4 regions of the Halanaerobium sp. ST460_2HS_T2 genome follow, and region 3 is predicted to be linked to each of the others. Evidence: riboswitches for the same ligand, from Rfam matches in the RefSeq annotation. Region 3 holds a riboswitch; each other region holds the start of a gene.

Region 1 (5,038 bases), on a different contig from region 3:
ATCTGCTCAAATAACAAATGTTCCCAATACGGATGAACATGTTGTAGGTGTTATTAATTTGAGGGGGATAATTGTTCCAGTTGTTGATCTGCACAGCCGCTTTGAAATAGATCAGGATAGTGGAGATTTTGAAAAAGATGAACAGCGAACTATTACCGTGGAAGTTAACGATATGTTGCTGGGAATCCAGGTAGATCATATTGAAGGTATTGTCTGGTTAGAAGAAGATAGTATTACTCCGGCTCCTGATGTGGAAAGTGGATTGCGTCAGGATTACCTGCGCGGGGTCTGCGCTCGTGATGAGGATCATCTTTTGATTCTGCTGGACTTAGAAAAAACACTTTTTACCCAATAAGTTATTAAGAGCTTTCCTTTGCTAAATTTTTAGCTGATAAATGAAGCAGAGGAAAGTTTTATTCTGAAAAAAGGTTTTATAAATGTACAGGAGGTGATGGTGTTGGAGCTTAAAGAAATAACCCGGGATAAAAAACAGTATGTTATCTTTTATCTGGCAGACAAAAAATTTGGAGTAAATATCAATCAAACAAAAGAAATCCTTTCTAATACAGAAATGACCTTTGTTCCTGATAGTCCAGATTTTATCAGCGGAATAATTAATTTAAGGGGAGCTGTGGTTCCGGTTGTTGATTTAAAGTTGCGTCTTAATATTGAAGGGCAGAAAAAAAATAGAGAAGAGAAAATAATAATTGTAGAGCTGGATGGTTTAACTGCGGGGATGATGGTTGATGATGTTAAAGAAATTGAGCCTTTAACCAGAGAAAATATTGTAAACCTTCCTGATTTAGCCAGAAAAGTAGATAGTGATTATATTGAGGGAGTTGGTAGAGCTGATAAAGATGGTGAGCTTCTCCTGCTTCTTGACCTAAAAAATGTTTTAAGTAATCGCGAAATAGAAGAACTAAAAAAAGTCGATAGTTAAAATAAATAATACCAGGAGGAGGAGTTTATGGAATTAGATAGGACCAAAAAAGATATACTTAAAGAAGTAGCAAATATCGGGGCGGGAAACGCAGCCACTGCTTTTTCAGGGATGATTGGTCATGAAATAAATATGACTGTTCCTAAAGTGGAGTTAATTGATATCCAGGATTTACCTGCAATTACCGGTGATGAAGAAGAATATATTGCCTGTATTATGATTAATTTTTCTGGAGAAATATCGGGTAAAATTTTACTTGTAGTTGATATGGAAAATGTTGAAAAAATGTTAAAATTAATTTTTTCTACGGATGATCTTCCCGGAAAAGAAATGCAGAATTCTGCTCTTAATGAATTGGGAAATATACTAAGTGGAGCTTATTTAAAAGCAATCAATGATTTTACTGATTTAGACCTTGATCAAAGTGTACCAGCGATGGCTTACGACATGGCTGGAGCTGTTTTAAGTTCTTCTGTTATTGATTACAGTCAGACTGAAGATTTTATTTTGCTTCTGGAAACAGAATTTGTTGCTGGTAAAGAGAAATTGGAACTCTTTTATTTTTTCATTCCGGAAAAAGATTCCCTGGATTTTCTTTTTCAGCGACTGGCAGGTGGTAGTTTTGCCTAGTTCGGATCTGGTAGCAGAAAAAATGGTTGTTAAAATGGCAGATCATGCCATAGGTGATGAAAATACAGTTTTAGCAACTCTGGGACTTGGCTCCTGTATTGGAATTGCGCTTTATGATAAATTTTCTAAGGTAGGGGGACTTGTCCATATTATGCTGCCTGAAAATCCAGGGGGCAAAAAAACTGTAAAATATGCAGATACAGGGATTCCTTTTTTGATTGAGGAAATGGAGGCTGCAGGTGCCAAAAAAAGGCGGCTTTCAGCTAAGATTGTAGGTGGGGCAGGAATGTTTAAGTCGGAAAGTGGAGACTCAGTAATGAAGATTGGTGAAAGAAATATTGAAGCAGTTAAAGAAGTTTTAAAAAATGAGGGAATAAAAGTTATAGGTAGTGATGTTGGCAAAGATTATGGGCGCTCAATGTATTTTTATCCTGATGATGGTCGAGTTGAAGTTAAATCATTCAGCAGAGACTTGATTACCATATAAATTTATTATATAGTAATAGATGGAAAAAAGACATTATTATTATTTTTAGATAAATTATTTTTTTACTATTGTAAACAAGAATCATTTCTGTTATTATATAATATAACAGTAGATATAATCTAGAGGAGGTAATTTTTAAATGCCTAGGGTGTTAATTGTTGATGATGCAGCATTTATGAGATTAAATTTAAAAAATATATTAAAAGATGAATTTGAAATAGCCGGTGAAGCCGAGAACGGAAAAGAAGCAGTTGAATTATACCAGGAATTAAATCCTGATATAGTTACTATGGATATTACAATGCCAGTTATGGATGGACTGGAAGCTATTAAAGCAATTCAGGATATAGATCCCAGTGCTCAGATTGTTGTTTGCAGTGCTATGGGTCAGCAAAAAATTGTTATTCAGGCGATTGAAATGGGAGCAAAAGACTTTATTGTCAAACCATTTAAAAAAGATAGAGTAATGGAATCACTTAAAAAGCTGCTTTAATTTAAATTATAATATTTAATAATTCTTTGATTATATTTATTATTAATATACTTAAATATAAATTGTTTTTTTAAAAACTAATATATGTATTTAAAATATTAGCAAAATTAGCGAAAGCTAATGACGCAAAGTTATGGGTCTAAGATATTTTGTATTATGATTGCCAGACTGCACATTCAAAAATCTATAGCTGTGACTGTAGATTTTTTTGCTTGAAAGGGGTTTGAATATATGGATAATTTAGAAATTATAGCCAGAGCGCTTAATGGTTCTGCTCGGAGAGGTGAATTAATTGCTAATAATTTGGCAAATGTGAGCACCCCCGGCTACAAAAGACAGGATATTGATTTTAAAACTGCCTTGAAAAAGGAAATGAATTCTTCTAATTCTATTAGTCTGAAAACTACTCAAAGTAACCATATAGCTTTTAGTAAACAATATACTTCTGTTCGCAGCAGTCAGAATAATAGGAATAGTAGAAATGACGAAAACAGTGTGGATGTTGAGGTTGAGATGGCAGAACTGGCAAAAAATAGTATTTATTATAATGTAATGTCAAATAGAGCTGCCGGACATTTTTCCACCTTAAATCAGGTTATTCAGCAGGGAGGTAAATAATAATGTTTAAAGGAATAGATATTAGTGCTTCCGGTTTAACTGCTCAGAGATTAAGAATGGATACCATATCATCAAATATTTCTAATGCGGAAACAACCAGGGATGAAGATGGCAATACCTACAGACGGAAAGTTCCGATTTTTAGACAGAAAATAGAAAATCAGATGGGATCTGGAATTAATTCTGATAATCTTAAATCGGCTGGAGTAGAAGTTGCAGAAATAGCAGAAGATCAATCTCCATTTCGCCTTGAATATCGTCCTGAGCATCCAGATGCGAATGAGGACGGTTATGTAGAGCTCCCTAATATTAGCATCATGACCGAAATGGTTAATATGATAGACGCAACCAGAGCATATGAGGCAAACATACAGGCAATTTCTAATTATAAGAGTATGGCAAATAGTGCTTTAAATATTAGTACTTAATTAAGGAGGGAAGAAAATGGAGATTAATCCAGTTAAATTTCAGAGTGGATTTGAAAACTTTTCTCTTGAAAATGAGAATAAAAACAAAAAAACCGAAGCTTTTTCGGATTTGTTTAGAGAAAAAATGAACGAAGTTAATCAGCTGCAAAAAGATTCGCAGGCTATGACAGCCAGTTTTGCCGCTGGAGAAACAGACAATATACATGATGTGATGATTGCTGCCGAGAAAGCTAAGGTAGCAGTTAATCTGACAACTGCAGTTCAGACCAAAGTGATTGATGCATATAATGAAATTATGCGTCTGCAGGTATAGTATAAGATGGTAAAACAAAGAGTATTTATGGAAGAGGTATAGTGATGGCCGAATTTTTCGCAAAATATAAAGAAGAGATTCAAAACACGTGGCAAAAATTGAATAGAAACATTCAAATCTTAATTATTGTTCTCACAATATTAATGGCTGGAGCTTTTGGCTATCTTATATTTAGAGGAACTTCTACAAACTATCAACCTCTTTTTACCAACCTGTCTACAGATGATACTGCAGCTATTGTAGAAAGACTGGATGAAAATAATGTAGATTATCAGCTTGGAGGTAATGGTAATACAGTTTTAGTTCCAGAAAGCGAGATCTATAGATTAAGACTTGATATGGCTTCGGCAGGTCTCCCGGATCAGGGAGTTGTCGGTTTTGAAATTTTTGATAATAGTGAATTTGGTACAACAGAATTTGAAAGAAGAGTTAATTACTATCGCGCACTGGGTGGAGAATTGAGCCGTTCTATTCAGTCAATTTCAGGGATAGAATTTGCTCGTGTTCAGATCACACCACCAGAGGAAAGTCTATTTTTAGATGAGGAGAAGTCGGCTACGGCTTCAGTTATGGTTAAACTGGCTCCTGGATATAATATGAGTGCAGAAAGAGTTAATGCTGTTCAGAATCTAGTTGCAAGTGGAGTTCAGGATTTACCTTTAACAGAGGTGACAGTTGTTGACACAAACGGAAACCTGCTGTCTCATCCTTCTAATCCTAATAGTGATCAGTGGTCTGATCCCCAGAATTTTGCAATGCAGCAGGAATTCGAATCTGCTTTAAAAAATGATTTAAATACCCTGTTAACTAAGGTTTTAGGACCAAATAACTTTGCAGTTCAGGTTAACGCAAGCTTAAATTTTGATCAGAGGGAGTCAGAAAGCAAAATATATTCACCTGTAATTGATGAAAGTGGAATTGTTCGCAGTGAAGAAATAAATACTGAAACTCAGCAAAATGGAGCTTCAGGTGGTGCTCCGGGCACAGATACAAATATTCCTCAATATCAAGGGAATGGCACCGGAGAAAATAGCAGTTATGAGAAAAAAAATAATATTACTAATTATGAAATAAATGAAAGAATTGAACATCATGTTTATGCGCCAGGTGAGGTTCAGCGTTTATCTGT
Region 2 (5,038 bases), on a different contig from region 3:
ATTTCAGATCAAACAAATTTACTGGCACTTAATGCAGCCATTGAGGCTGCTCGCGCGGGAGAAGCTGGCAGAGGTTTTTCTGTGGTGGCTGATGAAATAAGAGAGCTTGCTGAAGAGTCTTCCGGGGCTACAGAGAGAATAACTAAAATTATTAATGAAATTCAGTCTGAAGTGGAAAAAGCAGTTTCTAGAATGGAAGAAAATGCGGAAACTGTAGAAGAAAGTGTTGATGCAATCAATAGTACTGAGGAAGTATTTGATCAAATAGAAGCAGCATCAGATCAATTTAGAACAATAGTTAAAAGGCTTAAAAGTAATGCTCAAAAAATGGCAGATAATAGTGAGTATCTAGAAAATTCAATGAGCGAGGTTGCTTCTGTAAGTGAAGAATTTGCTGCTAGCAGTCAGCAGGTTGCAGCAACCGGAGAAGAACAGCTAGCAGCTACTGAGGAAGTATCAAGCAGTGCAGAAAGGCTGGCTAAAATTGCTGAAAAACTGGAGGCTGATCTGGATCAGTTTGAGTTATAAAATTATTATTTATCTGGACAGAAAACAGGACTTTTTCGGCTGCTGAGAGATATACTTTGATTTTAACTTAAAACTTAATATATTTAACCGTCCTTTTCTGGGGCGGTTTTTCTTTATTAAAAATTACGGTTAAGACTAAAAAATTACAAATTAAAGAAATAAATACAGGAATTTAAAGGTCTATGAAGAATGAATATTATAAGTATTATCATTAAAATGATATTTCAGGGGTGAGTTTATGGATTCCATTATTAAATTTGAAAAAGATATAATAAATAGTTTATCTATAGGAATTATAGTAGCCAGTCAACAGGGAAAAATTATTTTTATTAATAAAGCTATTAGAGAGATGACCGGTTATAAAAGAACTGAGATCAAAACAATGGATGATTGGTATAAAAAAGCTTGTCCCGATCCAGAATATAGAAAGAAAGTAAAAGATTATTTTCAATATGATTCAGCAGATAATACCAGCGACAGAACATATAAGATAATAACTGCTGCTGGTGATCATAAATATTTTAATTTTCGTTATTCAAAATTAGAAAATGAAAAAATGCTTTTTGAGATTATAGATATTTCTCATCGAATAGCACAAAAAAGAGAGTTAGAAAACCAAAAATTAATTTTTGAAAATCTATTTACTAATTCACTTGAAGGAATTGTTTTATTAGATCAGAATCTAAAAGTACTTAATGCCAATAAAAAATTTGAAGAAATATTTGAAGTATCTAAGCCTGATATTCTTAATAAAAATATAAATAAAGTTGCTGTACCAAACATAGATGCGAATGTTTTAAAGCAAGCACAAGAAAAATTTAAGCATAACCAGGAGTGGGAAAGAGAAATTTCTTATACTGTTAATAATAAGATTAAATATTGTAATGTCCACGTTTTTGCGGTTGAAAATAAGAAGCATGGTGAGTTAATTTATGTCGCCCTGGATAATATAACAGAAAATAAAAAGAGAGAATTTGAGTTAAAGGAAGTTAAAGAAAGATTAGAGCTGGCTGTTGAGGGAGCCAATATCGGTGTCTGGGACTGGAATGTAGAAGAAGAATATATTCATTTCAATAAAAGCTGGGCTCAGATGCTGGGATATGAATATTCTAATCTGGGTAATGATCTTGATACCTGGTTGAAATTAGTCCACCCTGATGACAGGGACCAGGCTTTAAAAGACATAAGAGTTCATCTAAATGGTCAAAGCGAAGAATATTTTAATGAACACAGATTAAAAACTAAAAATGGCAACTGGAAGTGGATCAGAGATATCGGGAAAGTAACAGACAGAGATGAAAAAGGAAATGCTGTCCGAATTGTAGGAATCCATATTGATATAGATCAGGAAAAAAGAGCAGCAGAAGAAATCGAATATCTATCCAATCATGACGAACTGACAGGGCTTTATAATCGAAGATATTTTAATGAGGAATTAAAAAGACTGCATAATTCCAGGCAGTATCCAATCAGTATAATCATTGGCGATATGAATAAATTAAAAGATATTAATGATACTTATGGGCACAGTATGGGAGACAGGTATATTAAGAGAGCTGCTGAAGCTATTAAAAGAACTGTGCGAACCGAGGATGTTGTTGCCAGAATTGGTGGAGATGAATTTGCAGTCATTTTGCCAGAGACTGATTATTCGAAGGCAGATGATGTAGCAGAAAGAATTTTAGCAAGAATAGAAGAGGGAAATAAAATTGAAGATTTACCGGTACCGCTGACTATTGCTCTTGGTTATGAGACTACAGATTGCACCAATCAGAATCACAGCATTAAAAATATTAAGCGATGTTACAATAAAGCGGATCAGAGGATGTATGAGCAGAAATTTGCTGATAGATGTTGAAAATATTTTTGTCGAAAATAGTTACTTTATGACATAAAATAACTATTTAATTTTATATATCTATGTTATATAATTAACATAGGCTTGAATTTTAACTAAATATTGGGCAATATTATTGAAAAATAATGGCGCAAAGCTATGGGTCTAAGGAAATTGACATCTATGACTGCCAGGTTGCTTTTGATTTTTAAATATCAGAGTATCAAATAAATACTGGGCAATAAGTCTTTGGTATTTATTTTTTTATTTTAAAAGGAAAATTATTACTTTTATTAATAAAGATTACTGGTTAGTTATAGGTTTTATATAAATTAAAAGTGGAGAGTACAATTTATTAGCCGTATAATTTTATTTAATAAAAACATAAAAAGGGAGAGACAAAAATGTTTACAAGCCTAAAGGGAAAGATGACAATTATTATTGCTGTTATGATTTTAGTTTTGATGGTGGGGACTTCTATTGCATTTAATAATTTCATTAGCACTCTTATTCAGGATTCCACTGCTGACAGCTCTTTAAATAGTGCGGAGCAGAATGCTCAAATTATTTTTGAGTGGCTTTCTGGTTTAAAAGTTCAGATAGAGGATTTTGCGAATACAGAAAAAGTAAAATCTATGAACTGGTTAGAACAGACAGAATTTTTATCACAAATTAGCAATCCAAATATAGAATCAATTTTGATAGTTGATAAAACAGGAGAAGGTAACATTTTAAATGGGGGTACTATTAATATTTCTGACCGAGAATATTTTCGGGAAGTAATAAAAACAGAACAGCCAGCTATTTCTATACCGAGAAAAAGTAGAATTTCGGGAGATGAGGTCTTAGTTGTCGCAGCTCCCATTATTAATAACAATAAGCTGGCAGGAGTAATTGGAGGTACAGTAAAAAGCCAGTACTTACAGTCTTTAATTAAAAATATGGAGATTGATGGCTTTGGTTATGGCTGGATTATTGATCAGCAAAAACGTACAATTGCCCATCCGGATCAACAGTATATTGGTAATACAGATATTTTAACTGGCCAAACTGAGCTTCAAAATTTAACTGATAAAATGATAGAAGGGGGTTCTGGAACTGGAGAATATACATATAATGGAGTGGAAAAAGAATTAGCCTATGCCCCAGTTGGTCTCGAGGGTTGGGTCGTAGCTATGACTGCAGATGAGGACGATGTTTTAGCAGAATTAGTTACATCCCGAAATATGAGTATCTGGATTGCTGTAATTGCTTTAATTATCGGTATTATTATTAGCTATTTTATTGCCCGTTATATTGCCAACCCAATTCTTAAAGCGGCTGAGATGTCAGATAAAATTGCTGAAGGAAATTTGTCAGTTGCAGATATCAAAATAGCTAGAAAAGATGAAGTTGGAGTTCTGGCTTCCTCACTAAATAAAATGAAAGAGAATTTAAATGAAATAATAACTAAGGTTACAGCTATTGCTGAAAATCTTTCTGCCTCCAGTGAAGAATTATCTGCTTCCGGTGAGGAAGTGGCAACTGCAGCAGGTCAGGTTGGGCAATCGATTCAACAGGTTGCATCTGGAGCTGAAGAATAGTCAGCACAGGTAGAAGAAACCAGTGGTAAAATTAATGAGCTGATAGAACAGATAGAAAATGTTACATTGATGTCAGAAGATATGGAAAAACAGGCTGATAGAGTTATGAATAATATTAATGACGGTAATGATTCAATAGAAAACTCTGTCGATAGGATAGAAAATGTAAGAGGTAATACTAAAGAAGTAGCAAATACTATCAATAATTTAGGAGATCTGTCAAATAAAATTGGTGAGATAGTAGATTTAATTAACAATATAGCAGCTCAGACCAATCTTTTAGCTCTAAATGCTGCCATTGAGGCTGCTAGAGCAGGAGAAGCTGGTCGTGGATTTTCAGTTGTTGCAGATGAGATAAGGCAGCTGGCCGAAGAATCAGAGGATGCAACAAATCAGATTGGGGGACTGGTCAAAGAAATTCAGAGTGGAGTTGGTAAAGCTGTAAATAGAATGGATGCTACAGAGGAAGTAGTTAATGGCAGTGTCTCTGCAATCAGGAATACCGGTAAGGCATTTGAAGAAATTAATTCTGCAGCAGTACAATTAAGAGATTTAATTGAAAATATTAGTGAGAGGTCAGAAAAAGTAAGTGGAAATAGTAAAGATGTTGAAGCAACAATTAAAGAAATAGCTTCAGTCAGTGAAGAAGCAGCAAGCAATGCCGAAGAGGTAGCAGCTGCCAGTGAAGAACAGAGTGCCTCGACTGAAGAAATTGTAAGTGCATCCGAAGATTTAAGCAGAATGGCAGTTGAATTAACAGATTTAATCAATAAGTTTGAACTATGATAAATTTATTTCATCTTTACCACCCTTAACTTGAGTGATATAATTATAATTGAATATAATAAATCATAAAAAGGTTAAGGGTGGTAAAAGTGCTCTGTAACACACCGTGTTTTCTAAACGCGCTGGCATATAAAAGTGTGATTTTAAATGAAGATTTAGAAATAATTTTTATAAATGATGACTGGAAAGATTATATTTTAAAAAGTGAGAAAAATGTCGAGAATAACAGTATAGGATTAAACTATATTCAACTGATTAAACGACTAAATAAATCTGCTGCCGATTATTTTTCAGATATTGAATG
Region 3 (5,038 bases):
ATTCCAGAAGGCAACATTAGTTGAAAAAACATTTGACACAGGTTTATCTTTATAGTAAACTTCCAGTCCTCCAATTTTATTGTATAAGTCACCGATTAAATTGATACTCCGAATACAAAACATAGGTTTCTTTTCTTTCTTGGATCTTAAGAACAAATATATACTTACAACTGCTAAAATAAAACTCAATAAACCAAATAAAGCAGAAAACTCCTCGATAAGTGCCAGCATATTTTCACCTCAAAATTCAATTTGTACTGTATATTTATAATAAAGGTTTAAGATTAAATTGAGCTTAGATATTCATTATAATTCGATTATTTTAGCAGCTGCTAAAAATAAAATTCGAGTTAGTTTGGAGATTGTGCTGGTAAAATTATAATATAAAAATAAAATATTGCATAATAGTAAACTCTAATAATTAATGTGAAATCATATTTAACTAAAGGGGGAGAGCAGAATATGAAGTTTCTAAAAAGTTCAAAATCCTGGGCTCTGGTTTTGGGGGTAATTATTGGACTGTTTTTCCTGACTGGGTGTTCTAATGATGCAACAGATACTCTGGCAACAGAAAAATATGATGTTAATTTTACTGTAGTTGATAAAATGAGTACTTATCCAGTTAGCGGTGCTGAAATAACTCTGGCTGGAGAGAAAGAAATTACAAATTTGGATGGTAAAGTTTCTTTTAAAAGGGAAGACGGTAGCTATGATTATAATGTTAAAGCAATAAGATATAATCAACTGCAGGGTAAAATTGTTGTTAATGGTGAAAATACATTTAAAGATCTTGAATTAGAAATTACAGCTTCTGGTGATGATGGAGATAGTATTCCAGCAGAAGATATAACTCCTCCTGTTTTTCAGAATTTATATGCAGTTGTAGGAGGCAGTGTTTATGGGGTTGTAGATCCAGAAATTAATATTAAAAAAATTACCGAAAGTGATCAGTGTGTAATTTTACATTTTAGTGAACCGGTTATTTTTGGAAGCTTTGACCGATTAGAGGATTTCGAGATACAAATTATTGCTGATGATTCGGAAAAATCGGTCAATATAAAAAGTTTTGCCGAAGTTTCTAATTATCCGGATTATTTAGTAATAGAAATTGAAGCAATCGAAAAAACTGGAGTTATTATTAAAGTAACTATTAGTAATAGTGGTCGTCAAAAAATATCTGATCTGGCAAATAATCTTTTAGAAGAGGTTCCAGAATTTCAAACTGTAAATATTTTATAAGTTAATTATAAAAATTTATATAAATTTTAACAAAAAATGAAAAAAGCTATTGACAACCGTTCTCAACAGGAATATAATGTAACCAGAAGAAAGAAGATTGTTAATTTTGTTTATTTAAACAATTTTGTTATAAAAAGTTTTAATTTCTAAATTTGTAGTGGAAAATTTAAAAGTAACAAAACAATAAAGGAAGCTATGACCATCTGTTTTTCGATATGGACACCTTATAACAGATGCGAGCCAATGGTGTAACCGGCCCTTAGGGGCCGGTTTTTGCATTTTATAGAGAAAAAATATTGGATTTCCTCAGTCTTTAAAGCAGTTAACTGCTTTAAAAACGCAAAAATTATATTTTGCGTTAGATAACAATTGTTTGTTGACTTATTTGTACACTTTAAGAAGGAGGTATATATTATGAAAAATGCTGGTAAAATAATTCTTATTGTGGTGGTAGCGATTTTATTTTTTGGTTCATCGGTACAGGCTCAACTAGATGCAAGTGAGGATGTTAATGTATATGCCGAAATATTAGATACAATTACAATTGATCCAGGTGATATGGGTGTTCAGGATATGGACTTTAGTTTTGGTACTTCTCCTACTGGAGGAAATGCAAGAATAATTTTAGGAACTGATGGAAGTCTAACAGTTGATGCTGATTCAGGTGCAAATATTTTCTGGAATGATACTGGAACACCAGCAGTTGTTCAGGTTGGTGGAACTCCTGATCGTGCCTATGTAGTAAGTATTGAAGATTTTGAAGTAACTCCCAGTCAGTCTACCAGCTCAGGTGATGTATCCATTGCTCTGGCTGACAGTGTATCTGGAGATTCTTTAACTGTAGATCAATTCCTGGTAGAAGGAACAAATATAGTGGATAGTGCCTTTAGCCTCGACGGCGATGGTTTTGATGAACTTACTATTGGAGCTGTTCTGACAGTGACAGATGGTATTTCTGTTGGCAACTATACTGGTCAGTTTATCTTAACAGTTGCTTATGAATAATAAAATTAAGGATAAAGGGGCCAGATTTGATTTCTGGTCCCAATTTTAACTTTAAATTTTTTCTTCCCAGCTGCAGAATAGAATTTTCTGCCAGCTAAAGCTAAAGGTATATTTGTTTTAGTGGAAGAGCTAAGGGGGGTTATACTTTGGATATTACAAAAGTAAGAATAAAAGCAATAAATTATTATGTTTTATCATTAATATTTTTGATTATCTTATTAAGTTTGACTCTAGAAGTGGAGGCAAATGTAACTGTCAATCCTACCCGTCTTATTTTAGAAAACGGACAAAGATCAGCAACGATTAAATTAATCAACCCTGACCAGGAAACAGCCACTTATAGAATTTCTTTGATTAACCTGGAGATGAAACAAACAGGTGATATAGAAGAACTTGCTATTGCCGATAATAGAGAAGAAAGAATTGAATCCCATTTTGCCAGAGATTTGATCCGTTATTCTCCCCGACAGGTTGTTCTTCCTCCGAGACAGGCTCAGGTTGTTAGAATCCAATTAATGATTCCATTCGACCTGAATTCTGGAGAATATAGAGCTCACATGCTGTTTCAGGAGATTCCGGATCAGGGTGAGCAGGGAAATGGAGATAACGCTGAAACAGGAATCAATATAGCCTTAAAAACGGTTTATGGGGTTTCTATTCCAATTATTATTCGTCATGGTGAAACCGGGGCTGAATTAGAAATTACAGATCTAGAGCTAAGTAACAACCTGGAGACAAAAATACCAGAACTTGCTCTGACTATTATAAGAACCGGTAATCAGTCTGAATATGGAGATATTGAAGTTAGCTATTTTGATGATAGTGGAGAAAAGAAATTAGTCGGTGCAATTAGAGGAACAGCTATTTATACTGATATTGAGAAAAGAAAGTATAAAATAAGCCTTAAAAATACCGACAGTTTAAATCTTGACAAAGGAGTTCTGGAGGTTATTTATAAAAAAATATCCGCAGAGGGAGGAGAAATTCTGGCCAGAAATGAATTAAAACTTTGATCTTGCTTTTAAAGTGAGGTGTTATCACAAATGAAAAAAATTGTAGAGGGTTTATTTTTAGTGTTTTTAATCTTTATTTTTGTTAGTCCTCTTAATGCTCAGGAAAAAACAGAGGGAAATTTAGTTCTTAAAGATGAAAATTTAATTTTGCTTGAGGTAGAGTTAAATAATTTGGGATTAAAAGACGAGTTTCTGACAGCTTATCGCTTTAACGAAACTGTTCTGCTTCCAATCGGACAGCTGCTGGCATTTTTGGAGCTGCCATTTAAAATAATTCCGGAGCAGGGATTGGTCGAAGGTTTTATCTGGGAAGAAGCCGAAAAATACAGTTTAAATCTTAATCAGGGAATTGCTATCTCTAATGGGCGCGAATTTTCCTTAAATAAATATAAAACAGAAGTGGACTGGGATGATATTTATCTGGAGACAGAATTAATATCAGAATGGCTTCCATTTAGTCTGGAACTTGATTTATTTAGGGCGACTTTGACTGTGGAAACAGAAAAGCCGCTTCCCATTCAGGAAAAGATAGACAGGCGCTATCGCTGGGACAGGCTCTCTAATCGGACGGGTAGAGCTGAGCGACCTATTTATCCAGCGGTTGAAAATCCATACAGTCTTTTTAATGGCCCTTTTGTTGATCACAGACTTTATTTTTCTGGTGATTCGACTCCCAGACATTATACAAATCTAGCTGGAGATATATTTTATCTAAATGGCAGACTTTTTATTTCGGGGCCTCTGGATGATCCACTGGAAGATGTTAGTGGGAGGCTGGGACGTCGCTCACCGGATCCAGATCTCCTGGGACCATTAAACGCTCATGAGTTCTGGCTTGGAGACCTGAGTCAGTCAGCGGTTAGCGATATTTCTTCCTGGGAATCAGTGCAGGGGATTTCAGTTAGTAGTTATCCCTACAGCCGCTCCCGAGACTTTTATTCGCATAGTTTAGAGGGCGAATTACCTGAAAACTGGGAAGTTGAGCTTTATGATAATGGAAATTTAATTGATTATCAGACTTCAAATGAAGAGGAACGATATCGATTTGAAAATATTCCTATTAGTTATGGAATCAATGAATTTACTCTGGTTTTTTATGATGAATTTGGTCGTAAGTACGAAGAAGTTAAGAAAATAAGGGTTGATTCTACTTTGATTCCCCCCGGCGAAAATCGCTATCAGTTTGAAATAGGCAGTGATGATCAGGATCAGAATCGGATATCTGTTGAGTTTAGCCGGGGAATAAATCCGAATCTTTCTCTAGTTACAAATTATGTTCGACTACCCATATCTGATCAAACAGAAGATTTTCTTCGTCTGGGTTTAAGAACATCCTTAAGTCAGATTTATCTGGAAGCTAATTATTTGAATGCTCTTGATGGAGGTCAGGGAGCTGAGTTAGGATTTTCCACTGATCTTTCTGGCACCAGAATTAATTTAACCCATGCTGAATTTGATGACTATAGGAGTGAGACAGTTTCGAATCTTAATCGGAGAACCAGTCTTGATTTGAGAAGAAACTTTCCTTTCCTCTCAAATTCCAGCCTGGGTGTCCGCCTTGATCTGACCAGAGAAGAAAATTATAATGGTGATATTTTAACTGAAGTCTATAATCGACTTTCAACTTCCTATAAAAAATATTCTTTTATAAATAGGTTAAATCTGCAGCTGCAGGAAGATGAGACTGAAGGTAGTGGAGATTTTGCAGTTCGAACCAGGATGAGGGATTATCGTTTACAGGGAAATCTGGGTTATGATATTAATCCCTTTGACTTAGAAAC
Region 4 (5,038 bases), on a different contig from region 3:
TTGAATAAAGACGTTTTTCTTTCTTTTTTCCTTTGGCAATTTTAGCTAAATCCTGTAATTCATTCAAACTGATACTAAAAAGATGTTGATAACTCAACTGATCAAGATTATTAAATAATTCCGAAGCACTCTTTTCCTGCTGATCATCATCTATAACTTTCGGAGCTGCATATCCATCTATAAAAAGGCTAAATTTTTTATCTGCTTTTTTTAGTTCTGCTTCTATATAATAATTATCTACTGCTGGAGGAATAGAATTATCTTTTGGCAGACCAAAAGGTAAGTAGCGAAGTAATTTTAAAAAAGTACTTTTCCCGGCTCTATTTTTACCGCCAATTACCACTAAATTTTTTGAAATCCCCTCTAAATTCTGGTTATTAAAAATACCAAAATCTCTAATATATATTTTCTTATAATACATTTAATCGCCATCCTCAATTAACTCTGAAATTATAATTCTTTCTACTTCGGATAAAATTTCACGCTGCAGCTTTTTCTCTGGATAAAATTTATAGTTTTCTCTATCTTCATTATCCTGATTTCCCTGCCAGATCTGTCCCCATTCTGCTAGCAGTTCCTGATTAAGTTCTGCATCAGTAAGGCTTTCCTCAATTAATTCTTTTATATTTTGGTAAAGTGGGTTATTATTTTTTAAACTTTTCAGATCAGGTAATGTTTTAGCAGTTCTAAAAATAAGAGAATGGATCCAAACAACAGGATAATGTCTGTAATTTTGCTGACGAAAATAATTGACTAAACTTGCTTCGAGCTCTTCTCTGTTATTTTCAACATGCTGATGCAGTTCTGTCCGCCCTTCAATCAGCAGACGAATAATAACTGCTTTAATCTGAAAATTTTTATTTCTGTTTTGGTTTGTTATTTTATCTCTCATTTTGTTAATTTCATCAGTAATTAAATTTTGAAGTTGACTTATATTTTTTAATCCTTCTTTTTCTAAATTAATTTTAAGTTTTAGATAGATAACAGGCGCCAGCGAAATAAACTTTTCTTTACTATTTAAATTTTTATCAACCTCAACCAGAATTACTCCTTTATTACCTTCCTCGCTGATGTTATGAGCCTGCAGAGTTCCCGAAAAATAAATGGCAGGTTGCTGATTTATTTTTTGATACTGATGTAAATGTCCGAGAGCCCAGTAATCAATATCATCTTTTGTAAGTAGTTCACCTTTATTAACTGGAACATAGTGGTTATTATCCTTGCTCAGTGCTGTGTGCAGTAGCCCAATATTAAAAATAGAACTATCAGGAGCAGTATAAAAATTGTACATTGTTCTTGACTCAAATTTTTGTCTGTATGATTGACCTATAATTCTGGCAGCTGTTATTCCTTCTTTTTGATATTCTTTTACTTCTACTTCTTCGCTAGAAAAATAATGTACATTTTCTGGAAGTTCAAAAACCTCGTTTTCCATACCAGCGGGATCATGATTACCAGAAATCAAGTAAATATCTATTCCTTTTTCTTTTAAAAACTGAGTCTGATTTAAAAAAAATCGGCTGGCCTTAACTGAACGTGCCTCCCGATCATAGAGATCACCAGCAACTACAATAAAATCAACTTCTTCATTAACGGCCAATTCAACTAAGTTCTCAAAAGCTATTTTGCCGGCATTAGAAAATAAATTTTTATGATTAGAATTATTTATTCCATTACAGCTTAATTCTTTTCCAAGATGAACATCTGCTGTATGTATAAATTTAATTGGTTTCGGCATTACACTCCTCCAGTCTTAGCTGTAGTCTCTTTCAGTTCTGTTTTCCCATTTTACAAAAAACCAACTAAAAACAAAAATCTGTACTGTAATTTCCGGCAGTCCAATTAAATGTTCGACCAGAGACATCTTTGTATAAATCATTCCTTCTATTGAACCCGGGATTGGCGCTACTGAGCCAATTAGAGAAAATCCCCAGATCAAAAAAAACATTTTCACCCAGGCATAATCACTTTTAATTAAAGTATTATAAAAAGGGTATAAAATAAAAGCAAAAAAAGCTCCTCTAAAAATTTGAAAAACAGGTGCCAGCCTGACAATTGTGGAATCGGGTGAACGAAAATTAGAAAATGCATCCATCGTAATAAAAGCACTGGCATAATTCTGAAGATTTTTAAATACTACACTGATAAAAACATATGTTATAACATGGACCAGTATAAAACGAATTGTAAAATATACAAATCTCTTAGAAGGTTTTAACATCTTATTCCCCTTTTTCTTAAATATTTTTGAATATAATAGAAAAACTAGTCTCTTAATATTAATTCTATATAAAAGAATTAAATCCTGTAAATTATTTTATATGTAAAGCAGTTACATTGACTTGTCCAAATTTTAGGAATATAATTAGTTTATAATTAAGGAGAAGCAAAAATAGCTAAGCATTTGTAAAAATGCGGCGCAAAGCCATGGACCCATTCAGGGCCGCCAGGCTGCCAGATCTCCTCCCTGGAGTAAGGTCTTTTAAAAGGAGGTAAGCTCATGAAAAATTGGAATCGTGTGCTGGCAGTTTTTTTGATTTTAGTTCTAATCTTTAGTATCACTTTAACCGCTCTGGCTGTTGTTGTCAATCCTCCTGATGATCCTGAAGAACCAGAACCACCTTCCAAAGACAAAGGGAATAATGGAATTGGAAATGGTATTGATCCTCAACCACCTGGAGATCCCAAAGAAAATGATACAGATGAAAGTAATTTACCTCCAGGTCAGTTAAAAAAAATTAAATAAAATTTAATTAGCCTGTAGAGTTTTAATTCTACAGGCTCTTTTTAGAAGCAGGCTATTTAAACTTAATAAATTATAATCAATAAATACTATAATCAGTAAATAATTCTCTTAATTATTTACTCTTGTCCTCAAAACTTTCACCAAAGGTTAATTCCTCAGCCAGATCACCGACATAAGGAAGTTTAAATATTTCTCCATTATAAGCCTTATACATTAATAAAAGCCAGAGAATTGTACCCACAAATGTTATTAATGAAGAAATCAGAATTCCAATTAATGGAATTACAAGCACCAGTGATGAAGCAATAAATAAAGAAAAAAAGGTAATCAGTGACTGCATTGCATGAAAACGAACATGATTATTGTCTTTTTCTATAAATAGAAAGATTAAACCTGTTACCCAGATACCGGCATAAGCCAGAATGGCTTCTACATTTTCATCAAGACCGAGACTGGTTTTTTTATGATACATAATATTTGAGATTATTATCTTTCAAAAAATACTAGATAAAATCTCTATCCCCCTTTTTTCTATAATTTTTATTCAGAAAATTTAATTATTTCTTATATTTATATTTTAACACAAAATATAAAAATTAAAAAGCAGTTTAGCAGGTTAAAAAACCGCCTCAAATTTCTTAAAAGAGGCGGCCGCTAATTTTATATTCCATTTAGATGATAACTTTTAGTTTACTCTAATTCCAGAATTAATTCTCCAGATTCAAGCTGCTGTCCCGCTGCAGCATGGATTGCAGCCACAGTACCATTAGTTGGAGCAGTAATATTAGTCTCCATCTTCATGGCTTCCATAATTACAAGACTCTGATTTTTCTCAACTTCTTCCCCTTCTTCAACTAAGATTTCAACAATATTACCGGGAAGACTGGCTCCAATTTCCAATTCATTTTTAGGATCAGCCATCTGCTTGGAGCTTACATCAGAGGCAGCAGTACTTGCCTCATCATAAACTTTAATTTCTCTTCTGAAACCATTAACCTCAAAGGCCAATCTGCGGTAACCCTGATCATCCACCTTTCCAATCTCTAATAGTTTAACCACCAGAGTTTTACCTTCCTCAACTTTTATTTCACTGGTTTCTCCCTCACGTAAAGCATGAAAATAAACATCACTTCCCATATGGCTTAAATCACCATACTCTGCCAGATAGTCAAGGTAGTCTGTATAAACTTTAGGATAAAGAGCATAAGCTAAGAGATCCTTTTGAGTCGGTTCAAAATCATATTTCTCTTTTAACTCTGCTTCAGCTTTTTCAAAATCATAATCTTCCAGCAGAGTTCCAGGTCTAACAGTTATGGACTCTTCACCTTTTAAGACCAGCTGTTGGAGTTCTTTAGGAAAACCTCCAGGAGGCTGACCGAGCATACCTTTAAAGTAAGCTTCGACTGAATCCGGGAAAGCCATGTTTTTAGCTTCCTGACAGATATTATCAGGTGTCAGATCATTTTTCACCATAAATATTGCCAGATCTCCTACTACTTTGGAGGAGGGTGTAACTTTTGGAATATCACCGAGCATAAAGTTAACCTTGCGATACATTTCCTTAAACTCTTTAAAGCGGTGGCCGAGACCAACACTTTCTACCTGTGGTTTTAAGTTAGAATACTGACCTCCAGGAATTTCATATTTATAGATTTCTGCTGTTCCAGATTTAAGTTCAGATTCAAACTGGGAATAGACAGGTCTAACTGCTCCCCAGTAATTTGAGATCTTCTGAATATTTTCAATATCCATTTCTGGATCACGATAGGTATTTGTAAGTGCTGCTACAATTGAGTTTAAAGGTGGCTGACTTGTTAAACCTGCCATAGTATTAAAGGCAGTATCCACAATATCAACACCAGCCTCAGCAGCCATCAATAAAGTAGCCGCACCATTTCCGCTTGTATCGTGAGTATGCAGATGAATTGGAATTGAGATTTCAGCTTTAAGAGCCTTGACCAGCTCATAGGCAGCATAAGGTTTTAATAAACCGGCCATATCCTTAATTCCCAGGATATGAGCTCCCATTTCTTCAATTCCCTTTGCTAATTCCACGTAATAATCTAAATCATATTTTTCACGTTTATCGTCTAAGATATCACCTGTATAGCACATCGATACCTCAGCAATTTTACCCTGTTTGACAACCTCATCTACTGAAACTTCCATTCCCGGCAGCCAGTTTAGAGAGTCAAAGATTCTGAAGACATCAATTCCAGCTTCAGCTGCTTCTGCAACCAGACTGCGAATTACATTGTCAGGATAATTTTTATATCCTACCCCATTGGATCC

The links. A riboswitch is a leader RNA that binds a small molecule or an ion and turns the genes downstream of it on or off. The one in region 3 is predicted to bind cyclic di-GMP.
Region 1: another riboswitch for cyclic di-GMP. It lies ahead of flgB (flagellar basal body rod protein FlgB); the one in region 3 lies ahead of DFR80_RS03950 (DUF4402 domain-containing protein).
Region 2: another riboswitch for cyclic di-GMP. It lies ahead of DFR80_RS07565 (cache and HAMP domain-containing protein); the one in region 3 lies ahead of DFR80_RS03950 (DUF4402 domain-containing protein).
Region 4: another riboswitch for cyclic di-GMP. It lies ahead of DFR80_RS05965 (hypothetical protein); the one in region 3 lies ahead of DFR80_RS03950 (DUF4402 domain-containing protein).

What each region holds. Positions count from the first base shown of each region.
Region 1 covers NZ_QPJF01000023.1:35,669-40,706, forward strand. Annotated here, with positions in the region: gene DFR80_RS11570 (chemotaxis protein CheW) at 1-355, shown strand, start outside; gene DFR80_RS11575 (chemotaxis protein CheW) at 458-940, shown strand; gene DFR80_RS11580 (chemotaxis protein CheC) at 968-1,570, shown strand; gene DFR80_RS11585 (chemotaxis protein CheD) at 1,554-2,057, shown strand; gene DFR80_RS11590 (response regulator) at 2,197-2,550, shown strand; cyclic di-GMP riboswitch class I at 2,641-2,726, shown strand; gene flgB (flagellar basal body rod protein FlgB) at 2,782-3,168, shown strand; gene flgC (flagellar basal body rod protein FlgC) at 3,171-3,596, shown strand; gene fliE (flagellar hook-basal body complex protein FliE) at 3,613-3,909, shown strand; gene fliF (flagellar basal-body MS-ring/collar protein FliF) at 3,954-5,038, shown strand, end outside.
Region 2 covers NZ_QPJF01000013.1:18,240-23,277, reverse strand. Annotated here, with positions in the region: gene DFR80_RS07575 (methyl-accepting chemotaxis protein) at 1-528, shown strand, start outside; gene DFR80_RS07570 (sensor domain-containing diguanylate cyclase) at 767-2,386, shown strand; cyclic di-GMP riboswitch class I at 2,482-2,568, shown strand; gene DFR80_RS07565 (cache and HAMP domain-containing protein) at 2,770-3,948, shown strand; gene DFR80_RS07560 (methyl-accepting chemotaxis protein) at 4,018-4,734, shown strand; gene DFR80_RS07555 (GGDEF domain-containing protein) at 4,824-5,038, shown strand, end outside.
Region 3 covers NZ_QPJF01000006.1:4,952-9,989, forward strand. Annotated here, with positions in the region: gene DFR80_RS03940 (hypothetical protein) at 1-231, opposite strand, end outside; gene DFR80_RS03945 (hypothetical protein) at 463-1,239, shown strand; cyclic di-GMP riboswitch class II at 1,419-1,506, shown strand; gene DFR80_RS03950 (DUF4402 domain-containing protein) at 1,654-2,244, shown strand; gene DFR80_RS03955 (molecular chaperone) at 2,391-3,257, shown strand; gene DFR80_RS03960 (hypothetical protein) at 3,288-5,038, shown strand, end outside.
Region 4 covers NZ_QPJF01000009.1:62,462-67,499, reverse strand. Annotated here, with positions in the region: gene DFR80_RS05980 (AAA family ATPase) at 1-421, opposite strand, end outside; gene DFR80_RS05975 (DNA repair exonuclease) at 422-1,738, opposite strand; gene DFR80_RS05970 (hypothetical protein) at 1,754-2,221, opposite strand; cyclic di-GMP riboswitch class I at 2,385-2,459, shown strand; gene DFR80_RS05965 (hypothetical protein) at 2,501-2,746, shown strand; gene DFR80_RS05960 (DUF4870 domain-containing protein) at 2,859-3,218, opposite strand; gene DFR80_RS05955 (pyruvate carboxylase) at 3,437-5,038, opposite strand, start outside.